Regions from separate parts of the Massilia luteola genome, predicted to be linked through region 2. Evidence: predicted binding sites of a transcription regulator. Region 2 holds the regulator's gene; each other region holds the start of a gene.
The links. Region 2 encodes sigma-54, which starts transcription at its own class of promoters, with help from an activator protein. Its sites were predicted from a motif close to TGGCANGNAANCTGCTTT; they were not measured.
Positions count from the first base shown of each region.

Region 1 (5,630 bases), on a different contig from region 2:
ACGAGGTTTTCGGCGAGGACGCGCGAGGTGTACGGGAGGGTGTCCCAGGCGCCGGGCTGGATGGCGTCGACGGCGGCGCGCGCGTCGAAGTAATGGAGGGCGGTGCCGTGCAGGGGTTTGCGGTAGTTGCTGTTCATGATGAGGAACCTCGTTAGACGGTATGTTTGCGAACCGTGGAATTGCTTGCGCCAGGCCGCGCCAACAGCACGTCGTCCCTGCGCAGGCAGGGATCCAATTTCAGTGCGCCGGCCCGCATCGTACTTGGGCCCCCGCCTCCGCGGGGGCGACGGTTTTGCGTTTCGGGTGTTACTTCCGCTCGGCCAGCGGCACGAACTGCAGGTCTTCCGGCCCGACGTAGTTCGCGCTCGGGCGGATGATCTTGTTGTCGATGCGCTGCTCGATGACGTGGGCCGACCAGCCCGACGTGCGCGAGATGACGAACAGCGGCGTGAACATCGCCGTCGGCACGCCCATCATGTGGTACGAGACGGCCGAGAACCAGTCGAGGTTCGGGAACATCTTCTTGACGTCCCACATCACGGACTCGAGGCGCTCGGCGATGTCGAACATCTTCATCGACCCGGCGCTGTGCGACAGCGTGCGCGCCACTTCCTTGATCACCTTGTTGCGCGGGTCGGCGATCGTGTAGACCGGGTGGCCGAAGCCGATCACGACTTCCTTGTTCGCCACGCGGTTGCGGATGTCGGCTTCCGCTTCGTCCGCGTTTTCGTAGCGCTTCTGGATGTCGAGCGCGACTTCGTTGGCGCCGCCGTGCTTCGGACCGCGCAGCGCGCCGATCGCGCCGGTAATGGCCGAATAGATGTCGGAACCGGTGCCGGCGACGACGCGCGCGGTGAACGTCGACGCGTTGAATTCGTGTTCGGCGTACAGGTTCAGGGACGTGTGCATCGCATTGACCCACTCGTCCGACGGCTTGGTACCGTGCAGCAGGTGCAGGAAGTGGCCGCCGATCGAGTCGTCGTCCGTCTCCACGTCGATGCGCTTGCCGTTATGGCTGTAGTGATACCAGTACAGCAGCATCGACCCGAACGACGCCATCAGCCGGTCGGCGATGTCGCGCGCGCCGGCGATGTTGTGGTCGTCCTTTTCCGGCAGCACGCAGCCGAGGACCGACGCGCCCGTGCGCATCACGTCCATCGGATGCGCGCCGGCCGGCAGCGCTTCCAGCGCGGCCTTCACCGCATGCGGCAGGCCGCGCAGCGATTTCAGCTTGGCCTTGTAGCCCTTCAGTTCCGCCGCATTCGGCAGCTTGCCGTGCACGAGCAGGTAGGCGATTTCCTCGAACTCGCTGTTGCCGGCGACGTCGAGGATGTCGTAGCCGCGGTAGTGCAGGTCGTTGCCGGAGCGGCCCACGGAGCACAGCGCGGTATTGCCGGCGGCGACGCCGGACAGTGCCACGGATTTTTTCGGTTTGAAGGTTGGGGTGTCGGTCTTCACGTCGGTCATCGCTCGGTTTCCTTTATTTGGATTTATTCTGGGCGAACAGCGCGTCGAGCTTCTGTTCGTAGCTGTGGTAGTCGATGCGCTCGTACAGTTCGGCGCGCGTCTGCATCGTGTCGACGACGTTCTTCTGCGTGCCGTCGCGGCGGATGGCTTCGTAGACGTTTTCGGCGGCCTTGTTCATGGCGCGGAACGCGGACAGCGGATACAGGACGATGTCGACGTCGGCGCCGCGCAGCTCTTCCACGGTGAACAGCGGCGTCGCGCCGAATTCCGTGATGTTGGCGAGGATCGGCACCTTCACCGCTTTCTTGAATTGCGCGTACATCTCCAGGCTCGTGATGGCTTCCGGGAAGATCATGTCGGCGCCCGCCTCCACGCAGGCGACCGCGCGCTCGACGGCCTTGTCGAGGCCTTCGACGGCCAGCGCATCGGTGCGCGCCATGATCACGAAGTTGTCGTCCGTGCGCGCGTCGACGGCGGCCTTGACGCGGTCGACCATCTCGCCCTGCGTGACGATCTCCTTGCCCGGACGGTGGCCGCAGCGCTTGGCGCCGACCTGGTCTTCGATGTGGCAGGCGCCCGCGCCGGCCTTGATCAGCGAGCGGACCGTCCGCGCGACGTTGAACGCCGACGCACCGAAGCCGGTGTCGATGTCGACGAGCAGCGGCAGGTCGCACACATCGGTGATGCGGCGCACGTCGATCAGCACGTCTTCCAGGCCGCTGATGCCGAGGTCGGGCAAGCCCAGCGACCCGGCCGCCACGCCGCCGCCGGACAAGTAGATGGCGCGGTAGCCGGCGCGCTTGGCCAGCAGGGCGTGATTGGCGTTGATGGCGCCGATGACCTGCAGCGGATGTTCTTCCTGGACGGCCTGGCGGAATTTGGCGCCGGCGGATTGTTGGCTCATGTCCTTACCTTTCTCGTAGCGGGTCTGTTGGATTATGGTCCATGCATTGCAAAGACCGTGCCAATCGTTGCCGAACGCGGACAGCCTGGATTTTCAAGGACTTGGGCCCGCGCGGCAAGCCCGGCCGTCGGCAATTCGTTGCAGGGCGTTTCAATATGAAACAGCGATGAAACAAGCGGGGCGATTGACACACCCCATGAAATTGAACAGACTTCGCGCGACCACTCATCACCGGGGAGACCATGTTCAGACACCCATCCAGGCTGTGCGCCCTGCTGCCGGCCGGCCTGTCCATCGCCACGCCCGCCGGCGCCGCCGGCCCGGACAGCCGCGCGGACGCGGTCAAGATCATCGCCGACATGCGCCGCATCGTCACCCCGCACGGCGTCGAGGAGACGCGGGCCGTGCGCATCGGCGGCATCGACCAGTGGATCAGCGTGCGCGGCACGGACCTGCGCAATCCCGTGCTGCTGATGCTGCACGGCGGTCCGGGTTATGTGTCGATGCCGACGAGCTGGTACTTCCAGCGCGGCTGGGAAGAATATTTCACGGTCGTGCAGTGGGACCAGCGCGGCGCCGGCAAGACCTATGCGGCCAACGATCCGGCCAAGGTCGCGCCGACGATGACCCGCGCGCGCATGCTGCTCGATGCCGAGGAGATGGTGGCGTGGCTGCGCAAGGAATTCGGCAAGGACCGCATCTTCGTGCTCGGCCACTCGTGGGGCTCGTCGCTCGGCATCCAGCTGGCGCGGCGCCATCCGGACTGGCTGCACGCGTACATCGGCCTGGCCCAGATCACCGACGGCATGGAGAGCGAGCGCCGCGGCTGGCAGTTCGCGATGGATGCGGCCAGACGCGAGGGCAATGCACAGGCCATCCGCGACCTGGAATCGATCGCGCCGTACGCCGCGCCGGGCAAGCCGCTCGTGCTCAAGGATTTATATTTGCAGCGCAAATGGCTCGCACGCTACGGCGGCGCCGTGTACGGCCGGACGGACTTCGACGCGGAATCGGCGGCCACGAAGCTGGCGCCGGAATACACGGATGCCGACCTGAAGACCATGTGGGAAGGCACGGATTTCTCGAGCAGCCGCATGCTGACGGACGTGCTCACGCAGGACTTCAGCGTCTACACGACGTTCGACTGCCCGATCGTCATCTTCAACGGCCGGCACGACTACAACGTCTCGTCGTCCGCGACGGCGGAATGGTTCGCGAAGGTGAAGGCGCCGTCGAAGCAGCTCGTGTGGTTCGAGAACTCGGCGCACGAGATGTTCAATGAGGAGCCGGGCAAGACGCTGATCTCGCTCGTGCGCTACGCGCGGCCGTTCGCGGAAAAGGCCGGGGACGTGGCGCCGTAAACGAAAAGACCCGCACGCGGCGGGTCGAATTCTCGTGTGCACGTTTCATTTGAGGCCCCCGGCCTCAAATGCCCGCCCTACGTCAAGGCGAACCAACGGCGGGCTCCCCCAAGCCCGCCGTTTTTGCGTCGACCAACATCATCGCAAACCGTAGGGCGGGCTCCCCGAGCCGCGGTTGCGTGCATCAACCCGTCAATGCGCCGATGCGGTCGAGGCACCGATACCGGTCTCGGAACGCACTTCCTGCGCCTCGAAGCCGGCCTTGTCGATCGCGGCACGCGGGCTCTTGTCCGTGACCGAGAACAGCCAGACGCCGACGAAGCCCACGGTCATCGAGAACAGCGCCGGCGAGGTGTACGGGAAGATCGCGGCCGTGTTGTGGAACACGTCGACCCACACCGATTTCGACACCACGGTCAGCCCCACGGCCGTGGCCAGGCCCAGGAAGCCGCCCACGGTCGCGCCGCGGGTCGTGCACTTGCTCCACAGGACCGACATGAACAGCACCGGGAAGTTGGCCGAGGCAGCGATCGCGAAGGCCAGCGACACCATGAACGCGACGTTGACCTTCTCGAACACGATACCCAGCAGCACGGCGGCGATGCCCAGGCAGACCGTCGTGATCTTCGACACGCGCAGTTCGCTGCCCGGGGCCGGCTGGCCCTTCTTGATCACGGTGGCATACAGGTCGTGCGACACGGCCGAGGCGCCGGACAGGGTCAGGCCGGCCACGACGGCCAGGATGGTCGCGAAGGCCACGGCCGAGATGAAGCCGAGGAAGACGTCGCCGCCGACCGCGTTCGCGAGGTGCACGGCCGCCATGTTGTTACCGCCCAGCAGCTTGCCGGCGGCGTCCTTGAAGGCCGGGTTGGTGCTCACCAGGACGATCGCGCCGAAGCCGATGATGAAGGTCAGGATGTAGAAGTAGCCGATCCAGGTGGTGGCCCACAGCACCGACTTGCGCGCTTCCTTGGCGTTCGGGACGGTGAAGAAGCGCATCAGGATGTGCGGCAGGCCGGCCGTGCCGAACATCAGCGCCATGCCGAGCGAGATGCCGGATATGGGGTCCTTGATGAAGCCGCCCGGGCCCATGATCGCATCATGCTTGGTGTGCACTTCGACGGCCTTGGCGAACAACGCTTCCGGGCTGAAGTTGTACATGGCCAGCACGGAGAACGCCATGAACGTGGCGCCGGCCAGCAGCATCACGGCCTTGATGATCTGCACCCAGGTGGTCGCGGTCATGCCGCCGAACAGCACGTAGACCATCATCAGGACGCCCACGATCACGACGGCGATCCAGTAGTCCAGGCCGAACAGCAGCTTGATCAGCTGGCCCGCGCCGACCATCTGCGCGATCAGGTAGAACAGCACGGTGACCAGGGTGCCCGATGCCGCGAACATGCGCACCGGCTTCTGGGCGAAGCGGTAGGCGGCCACGTCGGCGAACGTGAACCGGCCCAGGTTGCGCAGGCGCTCGGCCATCAGGAACGTGATGACGGGCCAGCCGACGAGGAAGCCGATCGCATAGATCAGGCCGTCGAAGCCGTTCGCGAACACGGCGGCGGAAATGCCCAGGAACGAGGCGGCCGACATGTAGTCGCCGGCGATCGCCAGGCCGTTCTGGAAGCCGGTGATGCCGCCGCCGGCCGTGTAGAAGTCGGAGGCGGAGCGGGTGCGCTTGGCGGCCCACTTCGTGATGAACAGGGTGAAGATCACGAACACGACGAACATGCCGATCGCCGTGTAGTTGGTGGCCTGCTTGGTGGCCTGGCCCAGGTCGGGCGACGCGAGCGCGGCGCCGGTGGCGGCCAGCAGGGCCGCGGCGGCGGCACTGCGGATGAGGGTTGTCGTCTTCATGCGCTGACCTTTTCCTTGCCGGCGGCGGCGTTGCGTTG
Region 1 covers NZ_JAXOFN010000004.1:122,719-128,348, forward strand. The annotation lists gene acnD (Fe/S-dependent 2-methylisocitrate dehydratase AcnD) at 1-137, opposite strand, end outside; gene prpC (bifunctional 2-methylcitrate synthase/citrate synthase) at 307-1,467, opposite strand; gene prpB (methylisocitrate lyase) at 1,481-2,371, opposite strand; gene U9J41_RS07225 (alpha/beta hydrolase) at 2,614-3,732, shown strand; gene U9J41_RS07230 (cation acetate symporter) at 3,925-5,592, opposite strand; gene U9J41_RS07235 (DUF485 domain-containing protein) at 5,589-5,630, opposite strand, start outside.
Region 1: a site for sigma-54 is predicted at 2,417-2,434, ahead of prpB (methylisocitrate lyase). Genes of this name have one in related genera too.

Region 2 (5,630 bases):
GCAACGACGCCAGCGGCGCGGACAAGCCCGGCAATGGCCGCGGCAGCATCACGCTGCAGCCGCGCCGCACGCCCGCGCCGGCCGCGGGTGCCACGCCGGCGGGCAAGCAATGACGGAGGTCCGCACGATGGAGGCCCATACGGACATCCCGCCGGCCGAATGCGGCGGCAGCACGCTGGTCGTCAACGGCCTGCAGAAGAGCTATGGCAAGCGCCTGGTGGTGCGCGACGTGTCGCTGCAGGTCGCGTGCGGCGAAGTCGTCGGCCTGCTGGGCCCGAACGGTGCCGGCAAGACGACGTCGTTCTACATGATCGTGGGCCTGGTGCCGTCGGATGCCGGCAGCATCGACATCAACGGCACCGACGTCACGAGCCTGCCGATCCACCGGCGCGCCCTGCTGGGACTGTCGTACCTGCCGCAGGAAGCGTCCGTGTTCCGCAAGCTGACGGTGGAAGAGAACATCCGCGCCGTGCTGGAATTGCAGCGCGAGAACGGCAAGCCGCTCACCAAGACGCGCATCGCCGAACGCCTCGACGAGCTGCTGACCGAGCTGCAGATCGAAAAGCTGCGCGAGAGCCCGGCCCTGTCGCTGTCGGGCGGGGAACGGCGGCGCGTGGAGATCGCGCGCGCCCTCGCGACGAATCCGCGCTTCGTGCTGCTCGACGAACCGTTCGCCGGCGTGGATCCAATTGCGGTCATCGAGATCCAACGTATCGTGCGCTTCCTGAAGGAGCGCGGCATCGGCGTGCTGATCACGGACCACAATGTGCGCGAGACGCTGGGCATCTGCGACCGCGCCTACATCATCAACCAGGGGGCGGTGCTGGCATCCGGCCGTCCCGACGACATCATCGCCAATGAATCGGTGCGGCGCGTCTACCTGGGCGAACACTTCCGAATGTAGTCATGAAACAGACGCTGCAACTCAAGACTTCACAGCACCTTGCACTGACGCCGCAACTCCAGCAGTCGATCCGGCTGCTGCAGCTGTCGACTCTCGAGCTGCACCAGGAAATCGAGCAGGCCCTGAGCGAGAACCCGTTGCTCGAACGGCTCGACGATCCGCTCGACCGCTCCGTACGCCTGCTGGCCGACGGCGCCATCAACAGCGCGCCGGCATCGATGCAGGCCGGTGAGGCGCCGGCCGCGCAGGGGCCGAGCGCGGAGGGCGGCGCGCCCGCCGAGAACGGCAGCGGCGAGAGCGGCGCCGATGCCGGCGGCGACAGCGGCGAAGGCGCCGGCAGCGAAGGCGGCGAGGACTGGGGCGAATTCGGCCGCAGCAGCGGCAGCGGCGGCGAGGACGAGGACGGCCGTCCGCAGCTGGAAGCGAGCCCGGTCACCTTGCGCGAGCACCTGATGGAACAGGTCCGCATGACGTGCTGCGCGGCGCGCGACTGCGCGCTGGTGGAACTCGTCGTCGACGCGCTGGACGACAATGGTTATCTGGACGAACCGCTGGACGACATCCACGCGCGCCTGCCGGCCGAACTGGAGATCGAGTTCGAGGAACTGCGCATGGCGCTGGCCCTCGTGCAGAGCATGGACCCGCCCGGCGTGGGCGCGCGCAGCGCGGCAGAATGCCTGGCCCTGCAGATCCGGCGCATGCCCGGCGTGCCGCTCGTCACGCGGCGCATGGCGCTGGTCATCGTCGAGAAATACCTGACGTGGTTCGCGCAGCGCGAATTCAACAAGCTGAAAAAGGCGCTGGACTGCGACGACGAAGACCTGCGCGAAGCCCAGACCATCATCCGCCAGTGCAATCCGCATCCGGGCGCGGCGTTCGCGTCGGATGTGTCAGACTTCGTCGTGCCGGACGTGATCGTGCGCCGCGCCAAGGACGGCTGGAGCGTGCAGCTGAATCCGGAAGTGATGCCGCGCCTGCGCGTCAACAGCGTGTATGCGGCGCTGATGAAGCAGGGGAAATCGGAATCCCAGCTGGGAGCACAGTTGCAGGAAGCCAAGTGGCTCATCAAGAATATGCGTCAGCGCTTCGACACGATCCTGCGCGTGGCCCAGGCCATTGTGGATCGCCAGCGCAACTTTTTCTCGCATGGCGCCGTCGCAATGCGGCCCCTTGTTTTACGTGAGATAGCTGATACACTAGGTCTACACGAGAGCACAATTTCTCGAGTCACAACTCAGAAATACATGCTGACCCCGCACGGCATGTTCGAGTTGAAGTATTTCTTCGGGAGTCACGTTGCCACCGAAGCGGGAGGCGAAGCATCGTCGACGGCAATACGGGCCCTCATCGTACAACTCACAGGAGCAGAAGACCCCAAGAACCCTTTATCCGACAGCAAGATCGCGGAGATGCTAGGGGAACAGGGAATGGTTATCGCGCGGCGCACGGTCGCCAAATACCGTGAGGCGCTGAAGATCCCTCCCGTCAGTCTCCGCAAATCCTTGTAGCGAGCTCTAGTAGCAAGCTCTTGCAGCAAGCTCTGGCAACAACGCTGCCTCCATGCCCGGATGCGCGCACGGCACGGCAGCGAATCTTCAAAGGAGTGTGTATGAATCTCACTATCAGCGGACATCATCTCGATGTAACCCCAGCAATCCGAGAATACGTACAGAACAAGCTTGAACGCATTACCCGCCATTTCGATCAAGTGATTGACTCCCACGTCATCCTCTGCATCGACAATCTCACCGAGAAAGAAAAACGCCAGAAAGCCGAGATCAATCTGCGTCTCGCAGGCAAGATCGTCCATGTCGCCAGTGCCGCGCACGATTTATATGCCGCGATCGACATGCTGATGGACCGCCTCGACCGCCAGGTCGTCAAGTACAAGCAAATGCTCAAGGATCATGACAACGCGTGCATCAAGCGCATGTCCGAAGGGGGAGAGGAAGAACCCGCCGCCGCGTGATGCCACGCGTGCAGCAGCATCAATGACAAAGGGCGCATCGGCGCCCTTTTCGATTTTATGCGCCACCCATGCGCGTTAGAATGCGGTTCTGCTTATTCCAATAACACTTCAATAACACGAGACATGACCGAACACGTGCAAACGCGGGTCGCCAACCGCACCGGCATCATCACCCTGGACCGCCCCAAAGCCCTCAACTCGCTGTCGCTGGACATGGTCCGCGCGCTCACCGCGGCCTTGCTCGCCTGGCGCGGGGATGCCGGCGTGGACGCCGTCGTCATTACGAGCACGAGCGAGAAGGCGTTATGTGCCGGCGGCGACATCCGCTTCTTCCACGAGGCCGGCAGGGCCACGCCGCGGACGGGCAGCCCGCTGCTGGAAGATTTCTTCACCGAGGAATACGCCCTCAACCACCTGATCCATTTTTATCCGAAGCCGTATATCGCGCTGATGGACGGCGTCGTGATGGGCGGCGGCATGGGCATCGCCCAGGGCGGGCCGGACTGCGGCCTGCGCATCGTGACGGAGCGTTCCAAAATTGCCATGCCCGAGGTGAACATCGGCCTGTTTCCGGACGTGGGCGGCAGCCATTTCCTGTCGCATGCGCCGGGCCGCCTGGGCCACTACCTCGGCGTGACCGGCGTGACCATCGGCGCCGCGGACGCCATCTACGTGGGGCTGGCCGACGTGTTCGTGCCGTCGGCGCAGCTGGATGCCCTGCGCGCGCTGGTCGACGCGACGCCGGGCGCGCAACTGGCCGCCGCGATCCGCGCGTTCGCGGCGCCGTATGCGGCGCAGGCCGGCACGGGCGAGCTGGCGGCGCAGCGCGATGCGATCGACCGCCACTTCGGCGCGGATTCCGTGGCGGCCGTGATGGCGTCGCTGGAGACGGACGCGAACCCGTTCGCGCAAAAGACGCTGGCCACGATGCGCCAGCGCTCGCCGCTGATGATGTCGGTGACGCGCGAGATGCTCGTGCGCGGCGCCAGTCTCGGCGTGGCCGACTGCCTGCGCATGGAACGCTCGCTCGTGCGCCGCACCTTCGAACACGGCGAAGTGCTGGAGGGCGTGCGCGCGCTCGTGATCGACAAGGACAATGCGCCGCGCTGGAATCCGCCGCTGCTGGCCGACGTCACGCCGGAGATGGTCGCGTGGTTCTTCGCGCCCGTGTGGCCGGCGCACGCGCATCCGCTGCGCGACCTGTGATCCGGTCGTTTGCCTCTGCGCGTGGGCAAAGGTTGCCCACCCTACGGACTTGTGTCACGCGTGATCGTGCCCACGACAGTCACCGTAGGGCGCGCACCCCGTGCCCGCGACAGCGCACGCGTCACGTCTGCCGCTTCAGGGCTGCTCGCGGTGCCTCACGACGACCCGTTCCGTGTCGGCGAAATAAGACCCGAGGCGCTCCGCCATGTACACGGACCGGTGCTGCCCGCCCGTGCAGCCGACGGCCACCGTCAGGTAGCTGCGGTTGTCCTTCTTGAACGACGGCAGCCACTTGGCGATGAAGGCGCGGATGTCGGACAGCAGTTCGGCCGCCTGCGGCTGCGCGTCGAGGAAGGCGATCACGGGTGCGTCCTTGCCGTTCAGCGGGCGCAAGGTGAGGTCGTAGTACGGATTCGGCACGGCGCGCACGTCGAACACGAAGTCGGCGTCGAGCGGCACGCCGCGCTTGAACGCGAACGATTCGAAGTACAGCGTCAGCGGCGCGTACGTGACCTCGGCCAGCTCCTTGACCCAGGCGCGCAGCTTGTTCGCGGACAGCTCGGACGTGTCGATCACGTGGCCCATCTTTTCGATCTGGCCGAGGCGGTCGCGCTCTTCCGAAATGCATTCGATCAGCGTGCGGCGCGATGCCGGGTTCTCGCCCGGACGCAGTTCGTGCGACAGCGGATGGCTACGCCGCGTCTCGGAAAAGCGCGCGACGAGCGAGTGCGTGCTGGCGGTGAGGAAGATCACCTTGACCTGGTGGCCTTCGTCGCGCAGGGTAGCCACCGTCGTCGGCAGTTCGGCCAGCGATTCGGCGCTGCGCGCGTCGACGGCGACGGCGATGCGGCGGGTCGCGCCGCCGTCGACGTTGCCGACGAGGGCCGGCAGCAGGGCCGGAGGAAGGTTGTCGACGCAGTAGTAGCCTGCGTCTTCGAGGACGTTCAGGGCCACGGATTTACCGGAGCCGGAGATACCTGTGATGAGTAGGATGCGCATGCGGCGATGATAGCATCGGCCGATGTTTACCGCAGTGCACCAGGCTTATGGTTGAGGTATTTGCAACAGGGAACTTGGGTTCCCGCCTGCGCGGGAACGACGATTTGGCGTACCCAGCCTCGACAACGTTTCCCGCGCAGGCGGGGATCCGATGTCGCATGCTTGGCCCGCACTGCACCGCACCGCACCGCACCGCACCGCTAATCGCTGCTCATCGCCTGCCGCTGGTGGAGCAGGGGTTTCGCGGAGCACGGCTCCGCACTGCACTGCAGCGCTAATCGCTGCTCATCGCCTGCCGCTGCCGTTCCATGAACTCCTGCAGCGTATCGATCCCGCGCAACTGCAGGATCGTATTGCGCACCGCGGCCTCCAGCAGCACCGCGATGTTGCGGCCGGCCGCGACGGGGATGACCACTTTGCGGATCGGCAGGCCCAGCACGTCCTCGGTGGGGAAGTGGAAGGGCAGGCGTTCGACCTCTTCGTCCAGCGCGCCGCGCTTGACGAGGTGGACGATCAATTTGAGGCGCATCTTGCGGCGCACGGCCGTCTCGC
Region 2 covers NZ_JAXOFN010000005.1:147,026-152,655, reverse strand. The annotation lists gene lptA (lipopolysaccharide transport periplasmic protein LptA) at 1-113, shown strand, start outside; gene lptB (LPS export ABC transporter ATP-binding protein) at 110-904, shown strand; gene U9J41_RS08530 (RNA polymerase factor sigma-54) at 907-2,412, shown strand; gene hpf (ribosome hibernation-promoting factor, HPF/YfiA family) at 2,514-2,873, shown strand; gene U9J41_RS08520 (enoyl-CoA hydratase/isomerase family protein) at 2,997-4,079, shown strand; gene rapZ (RNase adapter RapZ) at 4,215-5,078, opposite strand; gene hprK (HPr(Ser) kinase/phosphatase) at 5,353-5,630, opposite strand, start outside.

Region 3 (5,630 bases), on a different contig from region 2:
CAGTTGCTCGGCCGTCGTGCCCGAGAAGAATGCGGACAGGTGCACGCGGTCGTAGGCGGGACGCGGTTCCTCGCACAGCACGGTGACGTGGAAGCTTGCCGATTGGGCGGCGTCCGCGAACAGGGTTTCGAGGAATTTGTGGCCGACCATGCCGTGGCCGATGACGATCAGTTTCATGTTGCGACTCCTATACAGCGATAACTTGTTCAGGCGGCGGCGGGCGCCGGCGTTTCGGGGACGGTGAGCGTGAAGCGCACGCCGATGGCGCACAGCGCCGCGACGAGGACGGCACCGCCCAGGATCATCAGGCTCTGGCGCACGTCGCCGGTCGCCTTCATCAGGAAGCCGGCCAGCACGGCGCCGACGTTGCCGCCCGCGCCGACGATGCCGGCCACGCCGCCCAGCGCCTTGCGGCTCACGAACGGGACCAGCGCATAGGTCGAACCGCACGCCATGTGGGTGCACAGGCCGAAGGCGAGCATGGCGACGATGGCCATGGTCACGTTGGTGGTCTGCGAGAACCACAGCAGGCCCAGGCCCTCGCCGATCATCAGGATGAACAGCAGGTTCACGCGGGAATTCAGGTCACCGCGGGCGGCGACCTTGTCCGAGATCCAGCCGCCGAGGGCGCGGGCGAACAGGGCCAGCAGGCCGAAGCTGCCGGCGGCCATGCCGGCCCCTTTCAGGGACAGACCGAAGTGGTCGACGTAATAGGTCGCGGCCACGTTGTGGATGAACAGTTCGATGCCGAAGCAGGCGCCGTAGGTGATGAACAGCAGCCAGGCGCGGTAGTTGCGGCAGGCTTCGAAGAAGCTCGCCCAGCCGCCCTTGCCGCCGCTTTCGAACGGCACGCCCGCCGCGCGCAGCTCGGCGAAGTTGCCTTCCGGGCAGTCCTGCGTGAATTTGTAGTAGACGACGGAAATGATCAGCATCAGCACGCCCGGCGCCAGCAGCGCGACGCGCCAGCCCATCGTTTCGGTCACGCCCAGCATGACCACGGCGCCCAGCAGCAGCGGCATCGTGGCCTGCGCGACGCCGGCGCCGCTGTTGCCCCAGCCGGCCGAGGCCGCGTTGGCGGTACCGACGACCTTCGGGCCGAACATGACGGAGGTGTGGTACTGCGTGATCACGAAGCTGGCGCCGACGGCGCCGATGCCGAGGCGGAACAGCAGGAAGCTTTCGTAGCTCTGGGCCATCGCGACGCCCAGCACCGGGATCGCGCCCAGCGCCAGCAGGCCGGTATAGGTCTTGCGGGGGCCGAAGCGGTCGCACAGCGGGCCGACGATCAGGCGCATGAGGATGGTAATGGCGACGGCTGCGATGTTGATGTCGGCGATCTGGCTGACCGACAGGTGGAACTCGCCCTTGATCACCGGCATCAGCGGTGCGCAGGCGAACCAGGCATAGAAGCAGACGAAGAAGGCCACCCAGGTCAGGTGGAACGCGCGCATCTGGGGCGTATCAAAGGAGAATAGCTTGATGCTGTTTGCTTTGCCGGCCATTTTTATTCCCTTCTTGAAAACGAAAAGGCGCCCGCTGCGTACCGCGGGCGAGAGTGAAGATCGCGTTTGCGGTGCAGCGGACGCCGTTGTCCTGTTTGCCGACCCGTCGTTGGGCCGGCGCTGTATTACCCGGGGATCGCCGTTGATCCCGTTACCTCCGTATTTGCAAGACCCGTGCCAGATGGTTTTCCCGGCCCAGAACGTGGCATCGGCGCCGATTCGCTTCATTGCAGTGCACCATGCACGCAAATAACGCACGCAAATGAAGCATCTCGGCCAGGGGCGTCTCGTGAAGGTGGAAACGACGTTGTGACTGGTATCGGGTGCGATCCGGTCATTCCCGGCAGGCGGGTGGCCGCAACCCGTGGAGCGTCACCCCGCGAAGGCGGGGCCCTAACTTGCTCCGCGTCTACGCAACGTCATTGGGTGCCCGCGTGCGCGGGCATGCCGGCCAGCCGGACCGGCCGTTGCGCGACAAATTCATGAGCACGGCCATGCGCGCGGGCTGGCCGCCGGTGCATGAAGGCGCCGCCGATCACGGCCCTGTTCCGGACGGTCCGACCCGGCCACGAATGCGTGTGCCAGGCGTTTCCTTGGTCTTAGCCGAGCAGATCCTCGACGTCCAGGATGCGCTGGGCCACGTCGGCCAGCCTGAGCTTCTTGTTCATCGCCATCGTGCGCAACCGCTGGTAGGCCTCGTCTTCCGTCAGCTTGTTGCGCGCCATGAGCACGCCCTTGGCCCGTTCGATCAGCTTGCGGTCGGCCAGCTGGCGGCGCGTATCGGACAACTCGCCCATCAGCTTCTGCTCGCGCGTGAAGCGCTTCAGGGCCACGTCCAGCACGGGTTTCACGCGCTCGGCCTGCAGGCCGGCCACGATGTACGCGCTGACCCCGGCGTCGATCGCCGCGTCCATGCTGGACGGCGTCTGGTCGTCCGTGAACAGGACGATGGGCCGCGGCTCGTCGCGCGTGGCGATCACGATGTGCTCGAGGACGTCGCGCGCGTCCGATTCGCTGTCGATGATGATCATGTCCGGCTGGATCTGCGCGATCCGCTCGGGCAGGAAGACGTCGGCCGGCAGCGAGGCGACGATGTCGTAGCCGGATTCCAGCAACCCGATGCGCAGCGCCGTGTTGCGCCGTGCCTGGGCGGCGAGCGCGGCCTCGTCCGTGGCGTGATCCGGCACGGTGTTGACGACGACGATGCGCAGGGTGCGCTGGACCTTAAGAGGCGGTTTCATGCCCATGGGGTATGCAAGTTCCGGGCCAGACACTCAGATATTCAGCAGCCGCATGATATGACTGCGCATCCGCTTTAGTTGTCTTGCGGAAAATATTCACAAAACAGATGGGCTGCATCATAAATCTAAAGTTCATTTATGACTGGGTTGTCCCTATACTGCATCGCAACACGACAGATTTTCACCGGAGATGACAATGACTACCGCAACGATCACCAAGGCGCAGGACAAGGGTCTGCGCCACCATATCGCCGACACCTTCGGCAAGCTCCGCGACCTTGCGATCGAACTGTACACCGCGCACGGCGGCTGGATCGTGCCCGACGTCGCACAGCCGGCCAGCGGCGCGCTCGCCCGCAGCAGGATGCAACGCCACGCCGGCATCATCATCCTGGGCCCGTTCTGCGCAGCCGCGCTGGCCCCGGAAGCCGTCCGCGACATCCCGAACAACTAAGCAAAGCCAAGGATAAAGATCATGACCCCAGTCGAATACCTCACCGTCGGCATCTCGGCCGCCGCCATCGTTACCCGCATCGTGATGTTCGTGCGTAACCCGACCGTCACCGCGCCGACCGAACTGTGGCTGGCCGAAGCGCCGACCGAACTGTGGATGGCCGAATACGCGCAACCGAAAGCGGCCGCGTAAAGCAATCCCGGTTGCAAAGACGTCTCCACACGCCCGGCATTGGCCGGGCGTTGTTTTTTGTACTTACGCACGCGCGCCACTCCCGCTGGCGAATCCGCACAGCATCGTTGTCGGCTGAGCTAGAATGCTTTTTTGCAATTTCTCACCAAGAAAAGCATTCTTGTTCTTCATTTATCCACCCGACTGATGATGCGACTTCCCACTTTCGCCGTTCTCGCCGCGCTGCTGGCGCTGCCCGCCGCCGCCTCGACGCCCGTAACCCTCGACCAGGCCATGGCCAACCCCGACTGGATCGGCACCCCCGTGGAAGCGGCGTGGTGGAACTGGGACGGCAAGCAGATCCTCTATAAACAGAAGCGCACCGGCTCGCCGCTGCGCGACACGTGGCGCGTGAACGCGGCCCGGGCGGGCCATGCGGCGCAGGTGGCGGATGCCGAACAGGCCAGGCTGGACAGCCCGGAAATGCTGTACAACCGCGCGCGGACCCGGGCCATCGTCGTGCGCAACGGCGACCTGTTCGAACGCGACATCAAGAACGGCGCCCTCGTGCAGATCACGCGCAGCAACGGCGTGCCGGTCCAGGCCGTGCAATATTCGGCCGACGAGCGCGGCGTGCAGTTCCGCATCGGCGACGACTGGTTCGGCTGGGATCGCAACGAGCGCGTGCTCGGTCCCATCGCGTTACCGCGCGCCGCCAAGGACCCGAACGCGACGGAGCCCGACGCCCTGCGCGACATGCAGCTGCGCCTGTCGACGATATTGAAACGCCAGAAGGACGAGCGCGACGCCACCCACGCCCGGGCCGAGGCACTGCGCCGCGCCGATCCGACCCGCGCCCCGGCCCCGATCTATTTGGGCGACAAGATCGCGATCGTGAACAGCGCGCTGTCGCCGGACGGCCGCTGGCTGCTCGTCGTGACGGGCCCGAAGACCGCCGACAAGGGCCGCGCCGGCAAGATGCCCCGCTACGTGACGGAAAGCGGCTACGAGGAATTCTCGGAAGAGCGCACGCGCGTCGGCCGCAACACGCCGCACGGCCACGGCCTGAAGCTCGTGAATCTGGCGACGCACGAGGTGAAGGACCTGGCGTTCGACGTCCTGCCCGGCATCGCGGTCGACCCGCTGGCGCAGTTGCGCGCGGCGCACAAGCTCGACCCGCTGAAGGGCAACCGCCCCGTGATGATCGGCTTCGACGGCGAGGCGATCACGTGGAGCCTGGACGGCGCCAACGCGGCCGTCATGTTCCGCGCGGTCGACAACAAGGACCGCTGGATCGCCACCGTCGACCTGCCGCATGCGACGCTGAAGCCCGTGCACCGCCTGACGGACGAGGCCTGGGTCAACTACGACAACAATGAATTCGGCTGGCTGCCGGACAACACGACGCTGTGGTACCTGTCGGAGGAAACGGGCTATTCGCACCTGTACGTGCGCGACGCGGCCGGCCGCACGCGCGCGCTCACGCAAGGACCATGGGAAGCGTCGGACGTGGCCTGGTCGGCCGACGGCCGCACCGCCTGGCTGCTGTGCAACCGCAAGACGCCGGGCACGTACGACGTCTGCGCCGTGAACGCCGCGGATGGCGCCACGCACGAGGTGAGCAACCTGGCCGGCGTGCAGGATTTCCGCCTGTCGCCGGACCAGAACAAGCTGCTCGTCCACTATTCCGGCCCGTACCTGCCGGCGCAGATCGCGACCGTGCCCGCGCACGGCGGCGAGGCCGTCAGGCTGACCGACACCCGCACGCCGGAATTCAGGGCGCACGAGTGGATCCAGCCGCAGTTCGTGACGATCCCGTCGACCCACGGCGCGGCACCCATCTGGGCCAAGCTGTACCGCCCCGCGCAGTTCGAGCCGGGCAAAAAATACCCGGTCGTGATGTTCGTGCACGGCGCCGGCTACCTGCAGAACGTCACCCAGCGCTACACGCCGTACTTCCGTGAACAGATGTTCCACAACCTGCTCGTGCAGAACGGCTACGTCGTCCTCGACATGGACTACCGCGCGTCGAAGGGCTATGGCGTCAAATGGCGCACGGCGATCTACCGCCAGATGGGACACCCGGAGCTCGACGACTACCTGGACGGCGTGAACTGGATGGTCGCCAACGAACAGGGCGACGCGGCCCGCGTGGGCATCTACGGCGGCAGCTACGGCGGCTTCATGACCCTGATGGGCATGTTCCGCGCGCCCGACGTGTTCAAGGCCGGCGCCGCGCTGCGCCCCGTGTCCGACTGGAGC
Region 3 covers NZ_JAXOFN010000011.1:178,894-184,523, reverse strand. The annotation lists gene nirB (nitrite reductase large subunit NirB) at 1-177, opposite strand, end outside; gene U9J41_RS13735 (MFS transporter) at 207-1,502, opposite strand; gene U9J41_RS13730 (hypothetical protein) at 1,477-1,755, shown strand; gene U9J41_RS13725 (ANTAR domain-containing response regulator) at 2,102-2,743, opposite strand; gene U9J41_RS13720 (hypothetical protein) at 2,940-3,197, shown strand; gene U9J41_RS13715 (hypothetical protein) at 3,219-3,389, shown strand; gene U9J41_RS13710 (S9 family peptidase) at 3,579-5,630, shown strand, end outside.
Region 3: a site for sigma-54 is predicted at 2,754-2,771, ahead of U9J41_RS13725 (ANTAR domain-containing response regulator). Genes of this name have one in related genera too.

Region 4 (5,630 bases), on a different contig from region 2:
TCAGCGAAGCGTTCCTCGTGCTGCGGGCCATGCAGGGCGGGATGCGGCCCGCGCTCGTGCCGCTGCTGATGGTCGCGATGAACGTCGTCTACGCGCTGTCCGCCTACCCGTTCGGGAAGCTGGCCGATGCCATGAGCCATCTGCGCCTGCTCGTCGCCGGACTCGGCTTCCTGGTCTGCGCGGACCTGGTGCTGGCGCACAGCGGCGCCTGGCCGGCGGTGCTGCTCGGGGTGAGCCTGTGGGGACTGCACATGGGGATGACCCAGGGCCTGCTGGCGGTGATGGTGGCGCAGACGGCGCCGCCCGACCTGAAGGGCACGGCGTTCGGGTTCTTCAACCTCGTCGGCGGCATCGCCACGCTGGTGGCGAGCGTCGTCGCCGGCCTGCTGTGGGAGCGCGCCGGCGCGGCCGCGACCTTTCATGCGGGCGCGGGATGCAGCGTGCTCGCCGCGGTCCTCATCGTCGCCCGCGGCCGCGCGGCGCGCGGCGCCCGCCTCCATTGACGCGCTCCGGCTTTGCTCATACACTGCGGATGGTTGCGCTACCATCCAAACACGAGACCGGCTGTTATAACACGCAAACCGCACATCCCGACGTGCGGCGCCGCGTCGATCGCGCAACCGCCATTCCTGGAGGAAACTGTGCAAGACACGCGTCACACGGCCGCACGCCGGCTCGCCGCCACGCTCGGCATCACCCTGGCGGCGGCCCTGCTGCCCGCCGTCGCACCCACCATCGCGCACGCCCGGCCCGCGGCCGACTCGCAGGCGCCGCGCCAGCGCATCCTGCTGGACGACGGCTGGCGCTTCCATCCGGGCGATCCGGCGGGCGGCTCCGCGCCCTATCTCTATGACGTGCGCCCGGTGGTCACGGCGTCCGCCGACGGCAAGGTGGCCGACGCCATCCCCGAAGAAGCGGCGCGTGTCGCGCGCGCGACCACGCCCGTTCTGAAACCGTGGATTCTCCCGAGCGGCAACGCGTTCATCCGCGACCCGGCGCACCGCTACACGCGCCCCGCGGCCGAACCGGTCGTCGACGCCCCGTTCGCCCGCGCCGCGTTCGACGACAGCGGCTGGCGCCCGGTCACCCTGCCGCACGACTGGGCCATCGAAGGCCCGTTCCTCACGACCGGCCCGTACGGCGGCATGGGCCGCCTCAAGACCTGGGGTCCTGCGTGGTACCGGCGCAAGCTGGACATCCCGCTCGCCGACCGCGGCAAGAAGATCTTCCTCGACGTGGGCGGCGCCATGTCGTACGCGAGCGTGTGGGTCAACGGCCACCTCGCGGGCGGCTGGCCCTACGGCTACAACTCGTTCCGCATCGACCTGACGCCGTGGCTGCAGCCGGGCGCCGTGAACCAGCTGGCGATCCGCCTCGACAACCCGCCCGAATCCGCGCGCTGGTATCCGGGCGCGGGCCTGTACCGCGACGTGTGGCTGACGAAGACGGCGCCCGTGCACGTGGGCCAGTGGGGCGTGACGGTGACGACGCCCGAGGTCACGAAGGAGGCCGCGCGCGTCGCGTGGCGGGTCGTGCTCGACAACGAGGGCACGGCGGCGGCCCGCGCAACGGTGACGACGGAACTGTATGCGCTCGACGAGCGCGGACACATCGCCGGCAAGCCCGTCGCGACGGTCGTGGCGCCGGCGACGCCGGTGGCAGCGGGCGCCAGCGGCACCGTCAGCGGCTCGGCGACGGTCGCGCACCCGCGCCTGTGGGGGCCGCCGCCCACGCAGAAGCCGCAGCGCTACGCCCTCGTCGCCACCGTGCGCCAGGACGGCCGCGTCGTCGACCGCTACGAGACGCCGTTCGGCATCCGCACCGTGCGCTTCGATCCGGACCGCGGCGTCATCGTCAACGGCGAACACGTTCCGCTGCGCGGCGTGAACAACCATCACGACCTCGGCGCGCTCGGTACCGCATTCAATGTGCGGGCGGCCGAGCGCCAGCTGGAGATCATGCGCGCGATGGGCGCCAACGCCCTGCGCATGAGCCACAATCCGCCCGACCCGCAATTGCTGGAGCTGGCCGACCGCATGGGCTTCCTCGTGATGGACGAAGTGTTCGATTCGTGGCAGCGCAAGAAGACGCCGCTGGACTTCCACCTGATCTTCCCCGACTGGCACGAGCAGGACCTGCGCGCCATGATCCGGCGCGACCGCAACCACCCGTCGATCATCCTGTGGAGCGTGGGGAACGAGGTGGGCGAGCAGTACACGGGCGCGGACGGCGCCGCGGTCGGGCGCGAACTGGTGACCATCGCGCACGAGGAAGACGCCACGCGCCCCGCGACGAGCGCGATGAACTACGCGAAGGCGGACATGCCGCTGCCGGGCGTCGTCGACGTGATTTCGCTGAACTACCAGGGCACGGGCATCCGCACCCTGCCCGGCCAGTTCCCGATGTTCCGCGCCGCGTTTCCGCACAAGGTGATCCTGCACAGCGAGAGCGCCTCGGCGCTGTCCAGCCGCGGCGAATACCAGTTTCCGGTGCCGGGCGTGCTGAGCGCATCCGTGCGTCCCGGCATCGGCGGCGATCCGGCCACCCACCAGGTCAGCGCCTACGAACTGTTCGCATCGGACTTCGGCGCGTCGGCCGACCGCGCATTCGCGTCGCTGGACCAGAATCCATACACGGCCGGCGAATTCGTCTGGACCGGCTTCGACTACCTGGGCGAACCGACGCCGTATTACGAAGCGCGCAGCTCCTACTCCGGCATCGTCGACCTGGCCGGCTTCCCGAAGGACCGCTATTACCTGTACCAGTCGCGCTGGCGACCGGACCTGCCGATGGTCCACGTGCTGCCGCACTGGACGTGGCCCGAGCGCGTCGGCCAGGTGACGCCCGTGCACGTGTTCACGTCGGGCGACGAGGCCGAGCTGTTCGTCAACGGCAAGTCGCAGGGCCGCCAGAAGAAGGCGCCGTACGCCTACCGCCTGCGCTGGGACTACGTGACCTACGCGCCGGGCGAGATCACGGTCGTCGCCTACAAGGACGGCAAGGAATGGGCACGCGAGACGGTGAAGACGGCCGGCGCCCCGGCCGCCCTGCAGGCGCAGGCCGACCGCACCGCGCTCGCGAGCGACGGGCGCGACCTGGCCTTCGTCACGGTGCGCGTCGTCGACAAGGACGGCGGCGTGGCCCCGCGCGCGCACGACCGCGTGCGCTTCACCGTCGAGGGACCGGGGGAGCTCGTCGCCACCGACAACGGCGATCCGACGAGTTTCGAATCGTTCCAGTCGCCGGAACGCGCGGCGTTCAATGGCTTGCTGCTGGGCATCGTGCGGACGAAGGCCGGCGCGGGCGGCACGATCACCGTGCGGGCCAGCGGCGCCGGGCTCAAGGAGGCGGTGGTGACCTTGCACAGCCGGCCCGCGGCCGACTAGCGACGCCTGGGCGGCGCCGGCGCGACGGTTTCCAGAATGCAAAATCTTCTGTCGAGATTTTTTACATAGCGCTGCCGGAAAGCTGGAATTTTTCGAAGGTTGTTTCGCAAGTCATTGATTTAAAAAGGAGGGGCAAACACTGGCACGTGACTTGCACACGTTTGGTGATGTGCTTGCAGACAAGCGCTGGACTATCCCCCCGATACCTTAACCAGCAGATGACTTGGAGCTAACATGATCAAATCGTTCCGCAAACTGATTCCGGTTGCCGCCGCCCTCGGCCTTGCTTTCGCCGCCTCGTCGGCACAGGCTTTCACGCTGAAGGATGGCAGCAGCGTCCTGGCATCGGATGCCACTACCCTGGACTGGAACACCACCGGTAGCGGCGTCGCCAAAGGCGTCGGCCCGTTCGGTTCCCCCCTGACCGTCGGCCAGAACTTCCAGTTCCTGTACCAGTCGAACCTGGCCAGTGTCGACGGTGACACGACCGCCCTGTTCAACGGTCTGGACTTCAACGCCAACGGTACCAAAGGTGCCGGCAAGACGTTCGAATTCACGATCGTCGCCAAGCTGAACGAGAAAGTGACGAGCCTGACCGGCTCGACCGCCACGTTCGGCCTCGATCCCGCCTCGACCGACAACAAGGTCGCGATCTACTACGACACCGCCGCCAACGCCTCGACCACCGGCGGCACCGGCTTCGACGACGGCCAGCTGATCGCCCTGCTGACCATCGTTCCCGGCAACACCCAGTCGACCTTCACCATCGCCGGTGCGGGCGGCCAGGGTTCGACCAAGATCACCGCCCTGAAAGCCGAAGCCGGTGACTTCATCGACCCGAACTACCTGGACGGCGTGTCGGCACTGCTGTTCGGCGTCAACTTCGAATCGAACCTGAACTACCCGGCCGGCAACTCGGCGACCGCAAACTTCCACATGGGCGGCAGCGCCATGTTCCCGGACTATGTCGCCGGCGACAACGACATCGTGTTCAAGGTCGATGGCTCGAACACGTTCACGAACGCCGTGCCGGAACCGGGCACCATGATGCTGTTGGGCATGGGCATGCTGGGCCTGGTGGGCGCGCAGCGTCGTCGCCGCACGCCGAAGGCCTGATCCGGTTGCCGGACCGGCCTCTTGAAAGACCGCGGTTGCGACCGCGGTTTTTTTACGCCCTCAACGCGCGGCCGGACAATCCCGGCGCGCCGGCAGCGATCCTTCCTGCAGCGCCGCCGCGAAATCGGCACCCCGTCAACTCCTCCCCGAAGCGCGCACGCAACTGCGCCTCCGTCACGACCCGCCGTCCTGGTCGGCTTTCATGTAGATGATCGCGTGCGACAGCTTGATGCCGTCGATGGCCTGGCTGGCTGACTGGAACCTGGGGCCGCCCGTGACGGCGCCCGTCAGGAAGGCGCCTTAGTTGGTCGTGCCGGTGCTCTGCTCGGAAGCGTCGGCACAGGCGCCCTGGGACAACAGCAGCAACGATACGAGCGACAACAGCGTTTTTTCATTTTCCGTTTCCGCGGTGGTCGTTATGTGAACCCGCCGGCGGCAGGCCAGGGAATGGATCGTATCCAGCTCGACAGTATCGCAGCCGATTGTTAGAAAAAAATTATCGGATTCATGCATTTGTTCAAGAACTTTTTCACAAACATAACGTGGCGAGGCTCAGCGACGCTTGGTGCTAAGCTGGACCTGCATCGCAACATTGGAGGACCCAGCCATGCCGGAAGCACGCCACGAAGTCGTCGTGATCACGGGAGCCAGCGCGGGCATCGGCCGCGCGGCGGTTCAGCAATTCGCCCGGCGCGGCGCACGCATCGCGCTCGTCGCGCGCGATCCCGACCGCCTGGAAGCCGCGCGCGCCGAGGCCGAGCGCCTGGGGTCGCCGCAGGCCATCGCCATCTCGGCCGACACGGCCGACTACGCCCAGGTCGACGCCGCCGCCGAACGCGCGGAAAACGAGCTGGGCCCCATCGACATCTGGGTGAACAACGCGATGGCCACCGTGTTCGCGCCGTTCGCCGACATCGCGCCGGAAGATTTCCGCCGCGTCACCGACGTCACCTACCACGGCTTCGTGTGGGGCACGATGGTGGCCCTGAAACGCATGCGGCCGCGCAACCGCGGCACCATCGTGCAGGTCAGCTCGGCGCTCGCCTACCGCTCGATTCCCCTGCAATCCCCGTATTGCGGGGCCAAGCACGCGATCAAGGGCTTCACGCAATCCGTGCGCACCGAGCT
Region 4 covers NZ_JAXOFN010000043.1:24,684-30,313, reverse strand. The annotation lists gene U9J41_RS26770 (MFS transporter) at 1-503, shown strand, start outside; gene galB (beta-galactosidase GalB) at 642-3,386, shown strand; gene pepA (flocculation-associated PEP-CTERM protein PepA) at 3,621-4,502, shown strand; gene U9J41_RS26755 (hypothetical protein) at 4,803-5,015, opposite strand; gene U9J41_RS26750 (SDR family oxidoreductase) at 5,110-5,630, shown strand, end outside.
Region 4: a site for sigma-54 is predicted at 3,527-3,544, ahead of pepA (flocculation-associated PEP-CTERM protein PepA). Genes of this name have one in related genera too.